4 regions of the Kitasatospora sp. NPDC024654 genome follow, and region 4 is predicted to be linked to each of the others. Evidence: riboswitches for the same ligand, from Rfam matches in the RefSeq annotation. Region 4 holds a riboswitch; each other region holds the start of a gene.
What was found. A riboswitch is a leader RNA that binds a small molecule or an ion and turns the genes downstream of it on or off. The one in region 4 is predicted to bind cobalamin.
Positions count from the first base shown of each region.

Region 1 (3,200 bases), on a different contig from region 4:
TGCTCCAGGCGGGCGATGTCGCCGTAGGAGTCGGCGCGGGCCATCGGCGGCACCAGGTGGTCGACCAGGGTGGCGTGCGCGCGGCGCTTGGCCTGGGTGCCCTCGCCCGGGTCGTTGACCAGGAACGGGTAGATCAGCGGCAGGTCGCCGAGCGCAGCGTCCGGGCCGCAGTCGGCGGAGAGCGCGGCGGTCTTGCCGGGCAGCCACTCCAGGTTGCCGTGCTTGCCCAGGTGGACGATGGCGTCCGCGCCGAAGCCGCCGTCCTCGCGGGCCGCCCCGATCCAGCGGTAGGCGGCCAGGTAGTGGTGCGAGGGCGGCAGGTCGGGGTCGTGGTAGATGGCCACCGGGTTGGCGCCGAAGCCGCGCGGCGGCTGGACCAGCACCAGCAGGTTGCCGGCCCACAGCGCGGCGAGCACGAGGTCACCGTCGGGGTTCTGGCTGCGGTCCAGGTAGAGCTCGCCGGGCGGCGGACCCCAGTGCTCCTCGACGTCGGCGCGCAGGCCCGCGGGCAGCTTGGCGTACCAGCGGCGGTAGTCGGCGGCCGGGATCCGCACCGGGTTGCGGGCCAGCTGGTCCTCGGTGAGCCAGTCCTGGTCGTAGCCGCCGGCGTCGATCAGGGCCCGGATCAGCGCGTCGCCCTCGTGCTCGCCCTCCGCGGGGACCAGGCCGGGCAGTGCGTCCGGGCCGTCCTCGGGGCCGATGTCCCAGCCCTCGGCACGCAGTCGGCGCAGCAGTCGGGCCGCGCTGGCGGGGGTGTCCAGGCCGACCGCGTTGCCGACCCGGGCGTGCTTGGTCGGGTAGGCGGACAGCACCAGCGCCAACCGCCGCTCGGCGGGCGGGATGTGGCGCAGCCGGGCGTGCCGGACGGCGATCCCGGCGACCCGGGCGGCGCGCTCGGGGTCGGCGACGTAGACGGTCAGGCCGTCCTCGTCCAGCTCCTTGAAGGAGAACGGCACGGTGATCAGCCGACCGTCGAACTCCGGCACCGCCACCTGGGTCGCGGTGTCCAGCGGGGACAGCCCGTCGTCGCTGCCCTCCCAGGTGGCGCGCGGCCAGGTCAGGCAGAGCGCCTGCAGGATGGGCCGGTCCAGCGCGGCGAGCGCGCCGGCGTCCCAGGCCTCCTCGTCGCCGCCGGCCGAGGCGTCCGCCGGGCGGGTGCCGCCGGCGGCCAGTACGGTGGTCACGATGGCGTCGGCGCGGCCGAGTTCGGCCAGCAGCTCGGCCGGGGCGCCGCGCAGCGAGGAGCAGTAGTACGGCAGCGCCTGGCCACCGGCGTCCTCGATCGCCGCGCAGAGGGTGTCCACGAAGGCGGTGTTGCCGCTCATGTGGTGGGCGCGGTAGTAGAGCACCGCGACCCGCGGGCCCTCGGCGCGGCGCGCGGTGCGCTCCAGCGGGCCCCAGTCGGGCGCGGAGGCGGGGGCGGCGAAGCCGTGGCCGGTGAGCAGCACGGTGTCGGAGAGGAAGGCGGCCAGCTCGGCCAGGTTGGCCGGGCCGCCGTGCGCCAGGTAGGCGTGCGCCTCGGCGGCCAGGCCGGCCGGGACGGTGGAGAGCTCCATCAGCTGGGCGTCCGGCGCCTGTTCACCGCTCAGCACGATCACCGGGCGGGGGCCGGCGAGGAGCGCGTCCAGCCCCTCCTGCCAGGCGCGACGGCCGCCGAGCAAGCGGACCACCACCAGGTCGGTGCCCTCCAGCAGGGCGGGCAGGTCCTCGGGGGTGAGCCGGGCGGGGTTGCCGAGGCGGTAGCCGACCGGGCCGGTGCTGGCGCGGGCGGAGAGCAGGTCGGTGTCGGAGGTGGAGAGCAGCAGGATCACGCGGCGGCCCTCCCACGGCGGATGGTGGGGAGGGGCAGGGCGCCGGGAACGGGCAGGCCCTCGGGAACGGGCAGGGCAGGGCAGCGCATACGGCTAGCCTTCCTCGGGGTCCGCGCCCCGTAAGAATCACGGACGGCAGGAGTTCCTGGCTCCCGCGGCCGGTGAGCCGCGGTCACAGTGGCGGGACCGCACCGGTTTCACACCGGTTTCCTCCCCTTTGCGCCGTCGCTGGCGAGGGCGAACCAGCCGGCCCGCCCGGCGACATAGTAGAGCCTCGGTGCCGGCGGGTGGCCGGCAACGGGACGAAGCACACAGCGCGCCGAGGGACACCGGAGACATGGATCACGCTGGTCGCGGGGCATACGTCCGGTCGGATCATCGGTATGCTCGCCGCCATGTCAGCCACTCCCACGCCGCCCGAGCCTGCCCCCGTCCGGGCCGGCCGGGGGCGCGACGACGCCTGCCCGGGGGCGCTGCGGCTGCACGCGGCGGACGACGGCGGACTCGCCAGGGTGCGGGTCCCCGGCGGGCTGCTGGCGGTCGATCAGGCCCTCGCGTTGGCGGAGGCCGCGCAGGCGCTGGGGGACGGCGAGCTGGAGACCACCTCGCGCGGCAACGTGCAGCTGCGCGGCCTGGCGGCGGACGCCGGCGCGGAACTCGCCGCGCGGCTGCGGGCGGTCGGGCTGCTGCCCTCGGAGTCGCACGAGCGGGTGCGCAACATCGTGGCCTCGCCGCTGGCCGGGCTGGACGGCGTGGGTTTCGCGGAACTGCGGCCGTGGGTGCGCGAACTGGACGAGCTGCTGCGCGGCAGTGAGACCGCCCGGGAGCTGTCCGGACGGTTCCTCTTCGCGCTGGACGACGGGCGCGGCGACGTCGCGGCGCTGGACGCCGATGTGACCTTGATCGCACGGCCGGCGGGTGCCGGCGCCTGGCTGCGGCTCGGGCGGTCCGCGCGCGTCGCGGAGCTCGCCGGGCTCGCGGACGGGCCACGACTGGCGCTGCGGGCGGCGGAGGAGTTCGTCCGGCTGCGCAGCGGCGCCTGGCGGGTGAGCGAGGCCGACCCGGACGGCTCGTTGCTGGCGGAGCGGCTGGGTGCCGAGGGCCTGCCGTGGCGTTCGCCGCCCGCGCTGCCCGGTACCCGGCCGGTGGTCGGCGCGGTGGCCGGGGGCGGCGCCCTCTCGGTGGGGCTGCGGTTCGGACGGGCGAGCGTCGAGCAGTGGCGGGCGCTGGCCGGTGCCGCCCGCGGCGAGCTGCGGATCACCCCCTGGCGCGGCGTGGTGCTGCCCGGGGCCGACCCGGCGGCGCTGCCCGGGCTCGCCGCGGCGGGCCTGCGCACCGACCCGCGCTCGCCGTGGGAGCAGGCCAGCGCCTGCACCGGCGCGCCCGGCT
Region 1 is NZ_JBVHLF010000015.1:19,227-22,426, reverse strand. It holds gene cobN (cobaltochelatase subunit CobN) at 1-1,811, opposite strand, end outside; cobalamin riboswitch at 1,929-2,073, opposite strand; gene cobG (precorrin-3B synthase) at 2,207-3,200, shown strand, end outside.
Region 1: it holds a riboswitch for cobalamin, as region 4 does, so the genes downstream of both, cobN (cobaltochelatase subunit CobN) here and ACZ38L_RS26145 (CoA-acylating methylmalonate-semialdehyde dehydrogenase) in region 4, are expected to answer to the same signal.

Region 2 (3,200 bases), on a different contig from region 4:
GTGGAGCTGCTGCGGGATGCTCGCCGGCGTTCCGCCGAGGCCGAGCTGTACGTGGCCGTCGATCCCGCCGATCTCTCGCGCGGGGCGGCCGGGCGCGTCCTCGGTTGCGTGACCTTCGCGGTCGGCGGCAACCCGTGGGCCGACATCGCCACCCCCGAGGAGGGCGAGATCCGGATGCTGGCCGCCGCCGCGGCCTCGCGTGGCCGCGGGGTCGGTGAGGCCCTGGTGCGCGCCTGCGTCACCCGCAGCCGCGAACTCGGCCTGGCCGGCATGGCGTTCTCCACCCGCCCGGCGATGACCGCCGCCCACCGGATCTACGAGCGGGTCGGCTTCCGGCGCACCCCGGAGCGCGACTGGTGCGTCCGCCCGGGGGTCGACCTGTTGGTCTACAGCCTCGCCTTCTGACCGGCGCGCCCGGTCAGCCCACCGCCGCCGCGCGTTGCAGCAGGCGGGTCCGCAGGTACGCGTCGAAGGCCGGCGCGGCGGCCGTGGCGGTGGCGTCCTGCGCCGCGCCGCCCGGCTTCACCGTGCCCTCGACCGTGAGATAGCCGTACCGGCCCAGCGTGCCGTGCGTGCCGGCACAGCCCGGACCGGTGCAGAACGACACCGCGCCCGGGGCGGCCAGGCCCTGGAGCTGCCCCTGGAAGCCGGCGAACGCGGCGTCGGCCTGGCTCCGGTGGTCGAAGACGGCGACTCCCAGGGTCACCACGCTGTCCCTCGTGACGAAGCTGACCCTGATCACCTGACGGCAGTCCTGGGCCGCGAGCAGGTTGCCCAGCCCGCCGGTGGTGGCCTTCCAGCACGGCTCGGTGGCCGCCTCGGCGGCCCGGGTCCAGGTGGCGCCGGCCACCGTGACGGTCGGCTCGGGGAACAGGCCGGCGGCGGAGAGCGGCGCGGTGTCGGTGGCGGCGTCCCAGAGCGGGGTGGTCGGGTCCACCGACGCCGTCGAAGCCCCCGCGGCCGCCACGGCCGCCGCCCGAGGCGTGGCCGGGGACCTCGCGAGCAGCACCGCCGCCCCGGCCCCGCCCAGCACCACGAGCACGCCCAGTGCCCCCAGCAGCACCCGCAGCCGGCCCCGGCGACGGGCCTCGGCCGCCGAGCGGTCGGCCAGCGCGGTCCAGTACTCCACCGGAGCGGTGGCCACGACGGGCGGCGCGCCCGGCAGCACGCCTGGTGGCTCTCCCGGGTACCCCGGGTACCCGAAGCCCGCTCCCGAATCCCCCGCCCCTTCACTCACGGGTGACGATCCTATGACACCCCGGCAGCTGACACGCCGGGATCCCCGCCGACGCACCCTCAGCCCGCCCGCACCGGGCCGTCCACCCAGCCCGGTAATCGATCCGTGTCCGAAGCGGTGGCTCACCGACCCGCCTCCGTCACCAGTCCGCCACGCCACGCCACACTACATGTGGGTGTTACATCCATCAGCCACCACTACATGTATGCTCGCTCTCGCTGTCGACGCAGGGGAACCCGGTGTGAGTCCGGGACTGCCCCGCAGCGGTGAGCGGGCGCCCCCACGAGGCGCCGGCGAGTCCGAGTACCTGCCGACGGTGTGCCACACGGCTTCCCCGCAGAGGCCTTGAAGCACGTCCAGCTTGTGTCCGGGCCTCGCGGGTGGGCCGGGGATGCCGCCGCAGCGCGCCGCCGGGTACGGGTGGCCGCGCCGAGCTCCCCTGCGCTGCCCCGGTCCGGTTCGTCCCACCGTCCGTCGCCGTCGCCAGGAGAGAGCGCCTTGACCACCGCTGCCTCAGCCACCCTGCCCGCCCAGGGAACCAGCACCGACCCCCTCGACCGGTCGGAGCCCGGCGCCGCGCTCCTCCGGACGCTGACGGACCGGAGCAGCGACCTCCCCCAGGTGGACCCCGGCCACGTCGCCGCCGCCGCACTGCGCGGCCGGCACGCCGGCTCCGACTTCGCGGAGCTGCGCGGGCTGGCCGTGGAGGCCGCCGCGTCGATGATCGCCGAGGACCCGCAGTACTCGAAGCTGGCCGCCCGACTGCTCGCCCAGGAGATCGCCGACGAGGCCGTCAGCCAGGGCGCGATCTCGTTCGCCGCCTCGATCGCCGTCGGCCACACCGAGGGCCTGATCGGCGACACCACCGCCGACTTCGTGGCCCGACACGCCGCCGCGCTCGACGCGCTGATCGACCGCCGGGGCGACGACCGCTTCGAGTACTTCGGCCTGCGCACCGTGCAGTCCCGCTACCTGCTGCGCCACCCGATCACCCGCAAGGTGATCGAGACCCCGCAGCAGTTCATGCTCCGGGTCGCCTGCGGCCTGGCCGTCGGCGACAGCGCCGAGTCGGTCACCGAGGTGGCCGAGCTGTACCGGCTGATGAGCACGCTCTCCTACCTGCCGTCCTCGCCGACCCTGTTCAACTCCGGCACCCGGCACCCGCAGATGTCCTCCTGCTACCTGCTGGACTCGCCGCTGGACAACCTGGACTCGATCTACTCGCGCTACGCGCAGATCGCCCGGCTGTCCAAGCACGCCGGCGGCATCGGCCTGTCCTACTCCCGGATCCGCTCGCGCGGTTCGCTGATCCGCGGCACCAACGGCAAGTCCAACGGCATCGTCCCGTTCCTGCGCACCCTGGACTCCTCGGTCGCCGCGGTGAACCAGGGCGGCCGGCGCAAGGGCGCGGCCTGCGTCTACCTGGAGACCTGGCACGCCGACATCGAGGAGTTCCTCGAGCTGCGCGACAACACCGGCGAGGAGGCGCGCCGCACGCACAACCTCAACCTGGCGCACTGGATCCCGGACGAGTTCATGCGCCGGGTGAACGCCAACGCCGACTGGTCGCTCTTCTCCCCCGCCGACGTCCCCGAGCTGGTCGACCTGTGGGGCGAGGAGTTCGACGAGGCGTACCGGAAGGCCGAGGCCGCCGGCAAGGCGGTCCGCACCATCCCGGCTCAGACCCTGTACGCCCGGATGATGCGCACCCTCGCGCAGACCGGCAACGGCTGGATGACCTTCAAGGACGCGGCCAACCGCGCCGCCAACCAGACCGCGCTGCCCGGCCGGACGGTGCACTCCTCCAACCTCTGCACCGAGATCCTGGAGGTCACCGACGACTCTGAGACCGCGGTCTGCAACCTGGGTTCGGTCAACCTGGGTGCCCACGTGGCCGCCGGCGCCACTGCCGGCGACCTGCTGAACGCGATGGACTGGGACCGGCTGGACACCACCGTGCGCA
Region 2 is NZ_JBVHLF010000006.1:40,869-44,068, reverse strand. It holds gene ACZ38L_RS05550 (GNAT family N-acetyltransferase) at 1-405, shown strand, start outside; gene ACZ38L_RS05545 (hypothetical protein) at 419-1,168, opposite strand; cobalamin riboswitch at 1,437-1,566, shown strand; gene ACZ38L_RS05540 (ribonucleoside-diphosphate reductase subunit alpha) at 1,760-3,200, shown strand, end outside.
Region 2: it holds a riboswitch for cobalamin, as region 4 does, so the genes downstream of both, ACZ38L_RS05540 (ribonucleoside-diphosphate reductase subunit alpha) here and ACZ38L_RS26145 (CoA-acylating methylmalonate-semialdehyde dehydrogenase) in region 4, are expected to answer to the same signal.

Region 3 (3,200 bases), on a different contig from region 4:
GTCCGGGTCTTCGACTACGACAGCGGCCAGTCCGCACCCTTCACCGCGGGCGGGCTCGCCATGCCCGACGCCCTGATCCGACTGGGTGGCGGCACCAACGTCTTCGCCGGCCTCGGGCAGAGCTGGACCTCGGTCTCCTGGGAGCAGGTCGCGGCCGCCGACCCGCAGTGCATCGTCATCAACGACTACGGCACCCCCACCGCCGAGCAGAAGCAGCAGTTCCTGGAGAGCAGCCCGATCACCCGGAACCTGACCGCGGTCAGGAACCACTGCTTCCTGACCCTGAGCTACGACCAGGTCACCCCCGGCCCCCGCAACGCGGAGGCCGTCACCGCCATCGCCCGCTGGCTCCACCCGGACGCCTTCGGCCTGCCCACCGACGGCGCATGAGCACCAGCACCCCGGACCCCCGCACCCCGCCGACCGTGGACATCGTGCTGTGCCGGGGGTGCTGCTGCGGAAACGCCGCCAAGCGCCCCGACGTCGACCACGAAGCCCAACTGGCCGCACTCACCGCGACAGCCGACAGCCTCGCCCACGTCAGACTGCGCACCACGGACTGCCTGGGACCGTGCGAGCAGGCCAACGTCGTCGTGGTCCGCAGCCACGCGCGGCAACCCGACGGCCGGCGGAGCCGGCCCCTGTGGCTCGGCGGGCTGACCTCCGCGGACGACACCGCCGCCCTGTGCGAGTGGCTCCGACAGCCCGCCGCCGAGGCGGACCCGGCCACGCCACAAGCGCTCCCCCCACGGTTCCAGGCGCTACGGATCCCGGCCCGCGGTCCCGACATCGCGGCTCGCGGCTTGTCGCGTGGGGGTGGCGAGTGACGTCGGACGGTGCCTCGGCTGAGGGGCGGCGGAGTCTCCGCGCCCGCTGCCGTGCCTGGCCCCCAGCAGGCTGCCAAAGCCCTTACGCGGGAGCGGTGCTGACACCTCGCCACCGCAGTGCCCGTGACGATCGGTGCCACCTCCGGCACCGGCGGGGGTCCCGCCCGGTGACGGCCCCACTCGTAGAGTTTGTCCGGCTCTTGACCTGCGCGACCTTGAAGATGAACGACCCGCCTCACTAGGCTGGCCAGGTTGCAGCCGCCTGCTGTGACAGCGTGCCAGCAGCGAAGTCCGGTGTGAATCCGGCACTGTCCCGCAACGGTGATGCCCCTCACGGGGACAAGCCCGGTCGCCTGCCGTCGCGCTACGGATTCCCGCCTCGACGGAAGGACGGACCGCCCGGCCCCCGTGGGCCGACTCGGGTGCCGCCCTGCCCGACGAGCATCCCGAGGAGGATGCCCATGAACACCCCGGCAACCCGGTTCAGATCGATCCGCGACGCGCTCCACCCCTCCGAGTGGGGACGTCTGGGCATGATGGCCCTGGTCATCCTCGCCCTCAACGGCTTCGGCTGGGGAATCTTCGTCCTCACCGTGCTGCCCCACCACTTCCACTACGACGGCCTCGGCGTCGGCATCGGCGTCGCCTTCACCGCGTGGACCCTGGGCGCGCGCCACGCCTTCGACGCCGACCACATCTCCGCCATCGACAACGTCACCCGCAAGCTGATGGCCGACAAGAAACGACCGCTCGGCACCGGCTTCTTCTTCGCCATCGGCCACTCCACCATCATCTGTGTGGTCGGCATCGGCATCACCATCGCGGCCAAGGCCGTCTTCGGCGCGATGGTCGACCCCAACTCGACCTACGAGACCGTCGGCGGCGTGATCGGCACGGTCACCTCCGCCAGCTTCCTCTACCTCATCGCGCTGCTCAACCTCATCGTGCTGGCCGGCATCGCCAAGGTCTTCCGCTCGATGCGCCAGGGCACCTTCGACGAGGAGGAGCTCGAACGGCAGCTCCAGGCCCGCGGGTTGATGTGGCGCTTCTTCGGCCGCTTCATGCGCTCGATCAACCACACCTGGCAGATGTTCTTCGTCGGCCTGATCTTCGGCATCGGCTTCGACACCGCCACCGAGGTCGTGCTGCTCGCCGCCACCGCCTACGCCGCCACCGCCGGCCTGCCCTTCTACGCCGTCCTCGCGCTGCCCCTGCTCTTCGCCGGCGGCATGACGCTCTTCGACACCCTGGACGGCTGCTTCATGAACTTCGCCTACGGCTGGGCCTTCGCCAACCCGGTCCGCAAGGTGTACTACAACCTCGTCATCACCGGCCTGTCCATCGCCGCCGCCTTCCTGATCGGCACCATCGAGCTGCTCGGCGTCCTCACCTCCGAGCTCCACCTCAGCGGCCCGTTCTGGGACTTCATGGCGAACTTCGACATCAACAAGGCCGGCTTCGCCATCGCCGGACTCTTCGCCCTGACCTGGGTCGTCGCCCTGCTCTACTGGCGCTTCGGCAAGGTCGAGGCCCGCTGGACCACCCCGGCCGCCGCCTCGGCCGTGGAGGCCAGGGAACCGGCGTAGCAGGACGTCCGTACGGGCCCGGCACGGGTTCCACCGGCACACCGGACCGCCGGCCCGCCCGGCCACGGACCACGGGCCGGCCGAGCCCCGGCGGGTGGGACCAGGCAGAATCCAGGTCATGCAGCACATCCTCATCATCGGCATCGGTGCGGGCGACCCCGACCACCTGACCCTGCAGGCGGTCAAGGCCATCGCCCGCACCGACGTCTTCTTCGTCCTCGACAAGAACGAGCAGCGCCAGGACCTCATCCGGCTGCGCCGGCAACTGCTCGACGAACACGCCCGGCCCGGCCACCAGGTGGTCGAGACCCCGGACGCCGAACGGGACCGCAGCGCGCCGGCCTACGCGGCCGCGGTGGACGACTGGCGCCACCGTCGCGCCGACCTGGTCGACCGGCTGATCGCCGAACACCTGGGTCCCGACCAGACGGGCGCGTTCCTGGTGTGGGGCGACCCGAGCCTGTACGACAGCGTGATCGCGGTGGTGGAGGAGGTCCTGGCCCGCAGGGACGCCCCGGACCTCTTCGAGTACGAGGTGATCCCGGGGATCAGCAGCATCTCGGTCCTGGCCGCCCGGCACCGCACCACCCTCACCCGGGTCGGCCGCCCGTTCCAGGTCACCACCGGCCGACGGCTCGCCGAGGGCTTCCCGGAGGGCGTGGACGACGTGGTGGTCATGCTGGACGGGCAGGCCGCCTTCGCCGAGATCGACCCCGCCGGACTCGACATCCACTACGGCGCCTATCTCGGCACGCCCGACGAGGTGTTGCTCTCCGGTCCGCTCGCC
Region 3 is NZ_JBVHLF010000045.1:13,147-16,346, reverse strand. It holds gene ACZ38L_RS24475 (ABC transporter substrate-binding protein) at 1-390, shown strand, start outside; gene ACZ38L_RS24470 ((2Fe-2S) ferredoxin domain-containing protein) at 387-827, shown strand; adenosylcobalamin (AdoCbl) riboswitch at 1,087-1,225, shown strand; gene nicT (Nickel transporter NicT) at 1,289-2,413, shown strand; gene cobF (precorrin-6A synthase (deacetylating)) at 2,532-3,200, shown strand, end outside.
Region 3: it holds a riboswitch for cobalamin, as region 4 does, so the genes downstream of both, nicT (Nickel transporter NicT) here and ACZ38L_RS26145 (CoA-acylating methylmalonate-semialdehyde dehydrogenase) in region 4, are expected to answer to the same signal.

Region 4 (3,200 bases):
CGTGCCCAGGCCTACCCCGAGCGCGCCGAGGCCCAGCGCACCCGGCTCGGCCTGCCGCTGCTGCCGACCACCACGATCGGTTCCTTCCCGCAGACCACCGAGCTGCGCACCGCCCGCGCCGACCTGCGCGCCGGACGCATCGACGCCGGCGCCTACCAGGAACGGATGGAGGCCGAGGTGCGCGAGGTGATCGCCTACCAGGAGAAGGCCGGGCTGGACGTCCTGGTGCACGGCGAGCCCGAGCGCAACGACATGGTCCAGTACTTCGCCGAACGGCTCACCGGCTACCTCGCCACCCAGCACGGCTGGGTCCAGTCCTACGGCACCCGCTACGTCCGCCCGCCCGTGCTGGCCGGCGACATCTCCCGCCCCGAACCGATGACCGTCGACTGGTACCGCTACGCCCAGGACCTGACGGACCGCCCGGTCAAGGGCATGCTCACCGGCCCGGTCACCATGCTCGCCTGGTCCTTCGTCCGCGACGACCAGCCGCTCGCCGAGACCGCCCGCCAGGTCGCCCTCGCCCTGCGCGACGAGGTCACCGACCTGGAGGCGGCCGGCGCCGCCGTCATCCAGGTCGACGAACCCGCCCTGCGCGAGACCCTCCCGCTGCGCGCCGCCGACCGCACGGCCTATCTGGCCTGGGCCACCGAGGCCTTCCGGCTCAGCACCTCCGCGGTTCGGGCCGACACCCAGATCCACACCCACATGTGCTACGCCGAGTTCGGCGCCATCATGACCGCCATCGACGACCTCGACGCCGACGTGATCTCCCTGGAGGCGGCCCGCTCGCACATGCAGGTCGCCCACGAGCTCGCCGAGGCCGGCTACCCCCGTGAGGTCGGTCCCGGTGTCTACGACATCCACTCACCCCGGGTGCCGAGCACCGAGGAGGCCGCCGGTCTGCTCCGGGCCGGGCTGGCCGCCATCCCGGCCGAGCGGCTCTGGGTCAACCCCGACTGCGGCCTGAAGACCCGCGGCTGGTCCGAGATCCGCGCCTCCCTCGGCCACCTGGTGGCCGCGGCCCGCGAGATCCGCGCGGAGCTGGCCGGCTGACGCCGTCGCCGGGGCGGGTGCGACCAGTCGCGACCACCCGCCCCGGCGCCGCCCGTGGCCGACCTTCGAGAGTCGAGGGGCCGGCTCCACCTGTACCGCCCCCGTCAGGCGCCGGCGGGCGCCGCGCTCTGGACTTACTAGGACGTCCAACTATATGGTCGTGGACAAGGCCCGCAGTGCAGGGAAGCCGGTGTGAATCCGGCACGGTCCCGCCACTGTGACCGGGGAGTGCGTCACCGCGGTACCAGCCACTGGCAGCCAGCCGGGAAGGCCTGGTGGCGCGCGCTGATCCGGGAGTCAGGATACCGACTGCGGGTGTTCCGTGTTGTCCACGAGGATGGAGCAAACACGCATGGCACCGGTCCGTGGTCTTTTCGACCCTGGTGATCCTGCGATGGTCGCGGCACGCCCGTCACCCTGACGGACCGCCGCGCCCGGCAGTACCCGACACCCACGCTCGCCACGAGCGTCGTGCGGACGTCCTGCCGTGCTCCGGTTCCCTCGGATCCAGCTGACATCCTGACGAGAGCAGGCTTGTGATGGTCCGTGAGCTCACCCATTTCATCGGCGGGAAGCACGTCCCCGGCGCCTCCGGCGTGTTCGGCGACGTGTACGACCCCAATACCGGCCTGGTGCAGGCTCGCGTCCCGCTCGCGAACCGGGCCGAGACCGAGGCGGCGATCGCCGACGCCGAGCGGGCCCAGATCGAGTGGGCCGACTGGAACCCGCAGCGCCGAGCCCGGGTGCTGCTGCGCTTCCTGCAGTTGGTCGAGGCCGAACGCGAGCCGCTGGCGAGGCTGTTGTCGGCCGAGCACGGCAAGACGATCGCCGACGCCCATGGTGACCTGCAACGCGGCCTGGAGGTCGTGGAGTTCGCCGCCGGGATCCCGCACCTGCTCAAGGGCGAGTTCACCGACAGCGCCGGCACGGGCATCGACGTCTACTCGTTGCGCCAGCCGCTGGGCGTGGTCGCCGGCATCACCCCGTTCAACTTCCCCGCGATGATCCCGCTCTGGAAGGCCGCCCCCGCCATCGCCTGTGGCAACGCCTTCATCCTCAAGCCCTCCGAGCGCGACCCCTCGGTGCCGCTGCGGCTGGCCGAGCTGTTCCTCGAGGCGGGCCTGCCGCCGGGCGTGTTGAACGTGGTCAACGGTGGCAAGGAGGCCGTCGACACGTTGCTGGAGGACCCGCGGGTGGCGGCGCTTGGCTTCGTCGGCTCGACCTCGATCGCGAGCCAGGTGTACGCGACGGCGGCGGCGCACGGCAAGCGGGCGCAGTGTTTCGGTGGGGCCAAGAACCACATGATCGTCATGCCGGACGCCGATCTGGACCAGGCCGCCGACGCACTGATCGGCGCCGGTTACGGCTCGGCCGGCGAGCGGTGCATGGCCATCTCGGTGGCCGTCCCGGTGGGGGAGGAGACCGCCGACGCCCTGGTGGCCAAGCTCACCGAGCGGATCGCGGCCCTCCGGGTCGGGGCCTCGCACGACCCGCGGGCGGACTTCGGCCCGCTGGTCAGCCGCGATGCCCTGGACCGGGTCCGCGGCTTCCTGGAACTCGGTGTCCAGGAGGGCGCCGAACTGGTCGTCGACGGCCGCGACCTGAGCGTCCCCGGCTACGAGAACGGCTACTTCCTCGGTGCCACGCTCTTCGACCGGGTCACCGCCGACATGCGGATCCACCAGGAGGAGATCTTCGGTCCCGTCCTCTGCGTGGTGCGGGCGGCGGACTACGAGGAGGCGCTGCGACTGCCCAGCGAGCACGAGTACGGCAACGGCGTGGCGATCTTCACCCGGGACGGCGACACCGCACGGGACTTCGCGCGCCGGGTCAACACCGGCATGATCGGCGTCAACGTCCCGATCCCGGTCCCGGTGGCGTACCACACCTTCGGCGGCTGGAAGCGCTCCGGCTTCGGCGACCTCAACCAGCACGGCCCGGACTCGATCCGCTTCTACACCCGGACCAAGACCGTCACCTCGCGCTGGCCTTCCGGGGTCAAGGAGGGCGCGAGCTTCACCATCCCCACGATGGGCTGAGGCGACCGTGCGGATGAACCTGACCGACGACCAACTCGCCATCGTCGAGACCACCCGGGACTTCGCCCGTGAACACCTCGCCCCGCACGCCGTGGAGTGGGACCA
Region 4 is NZ_JBVHLF010000051.1:22,911-26,110, forward strand. It holds gene metE (5-methyltetrahydropteroyltriglutamate--homocysteine S-methyltransferase) at 1-1,056, shown strand, start outside; cobalamin riboswitch at 1,214-1,384, shown strand; gene ACZ38L_RS26145 (CoA-acylating methylmalonate-semialdehyde dehydrogenase) at 1,596-3,095, shown strand; gene ACZ38L_RS26150 (acyl-CoA dehydrogenase family protein) at 3,109-3,200, shown strand, end outside.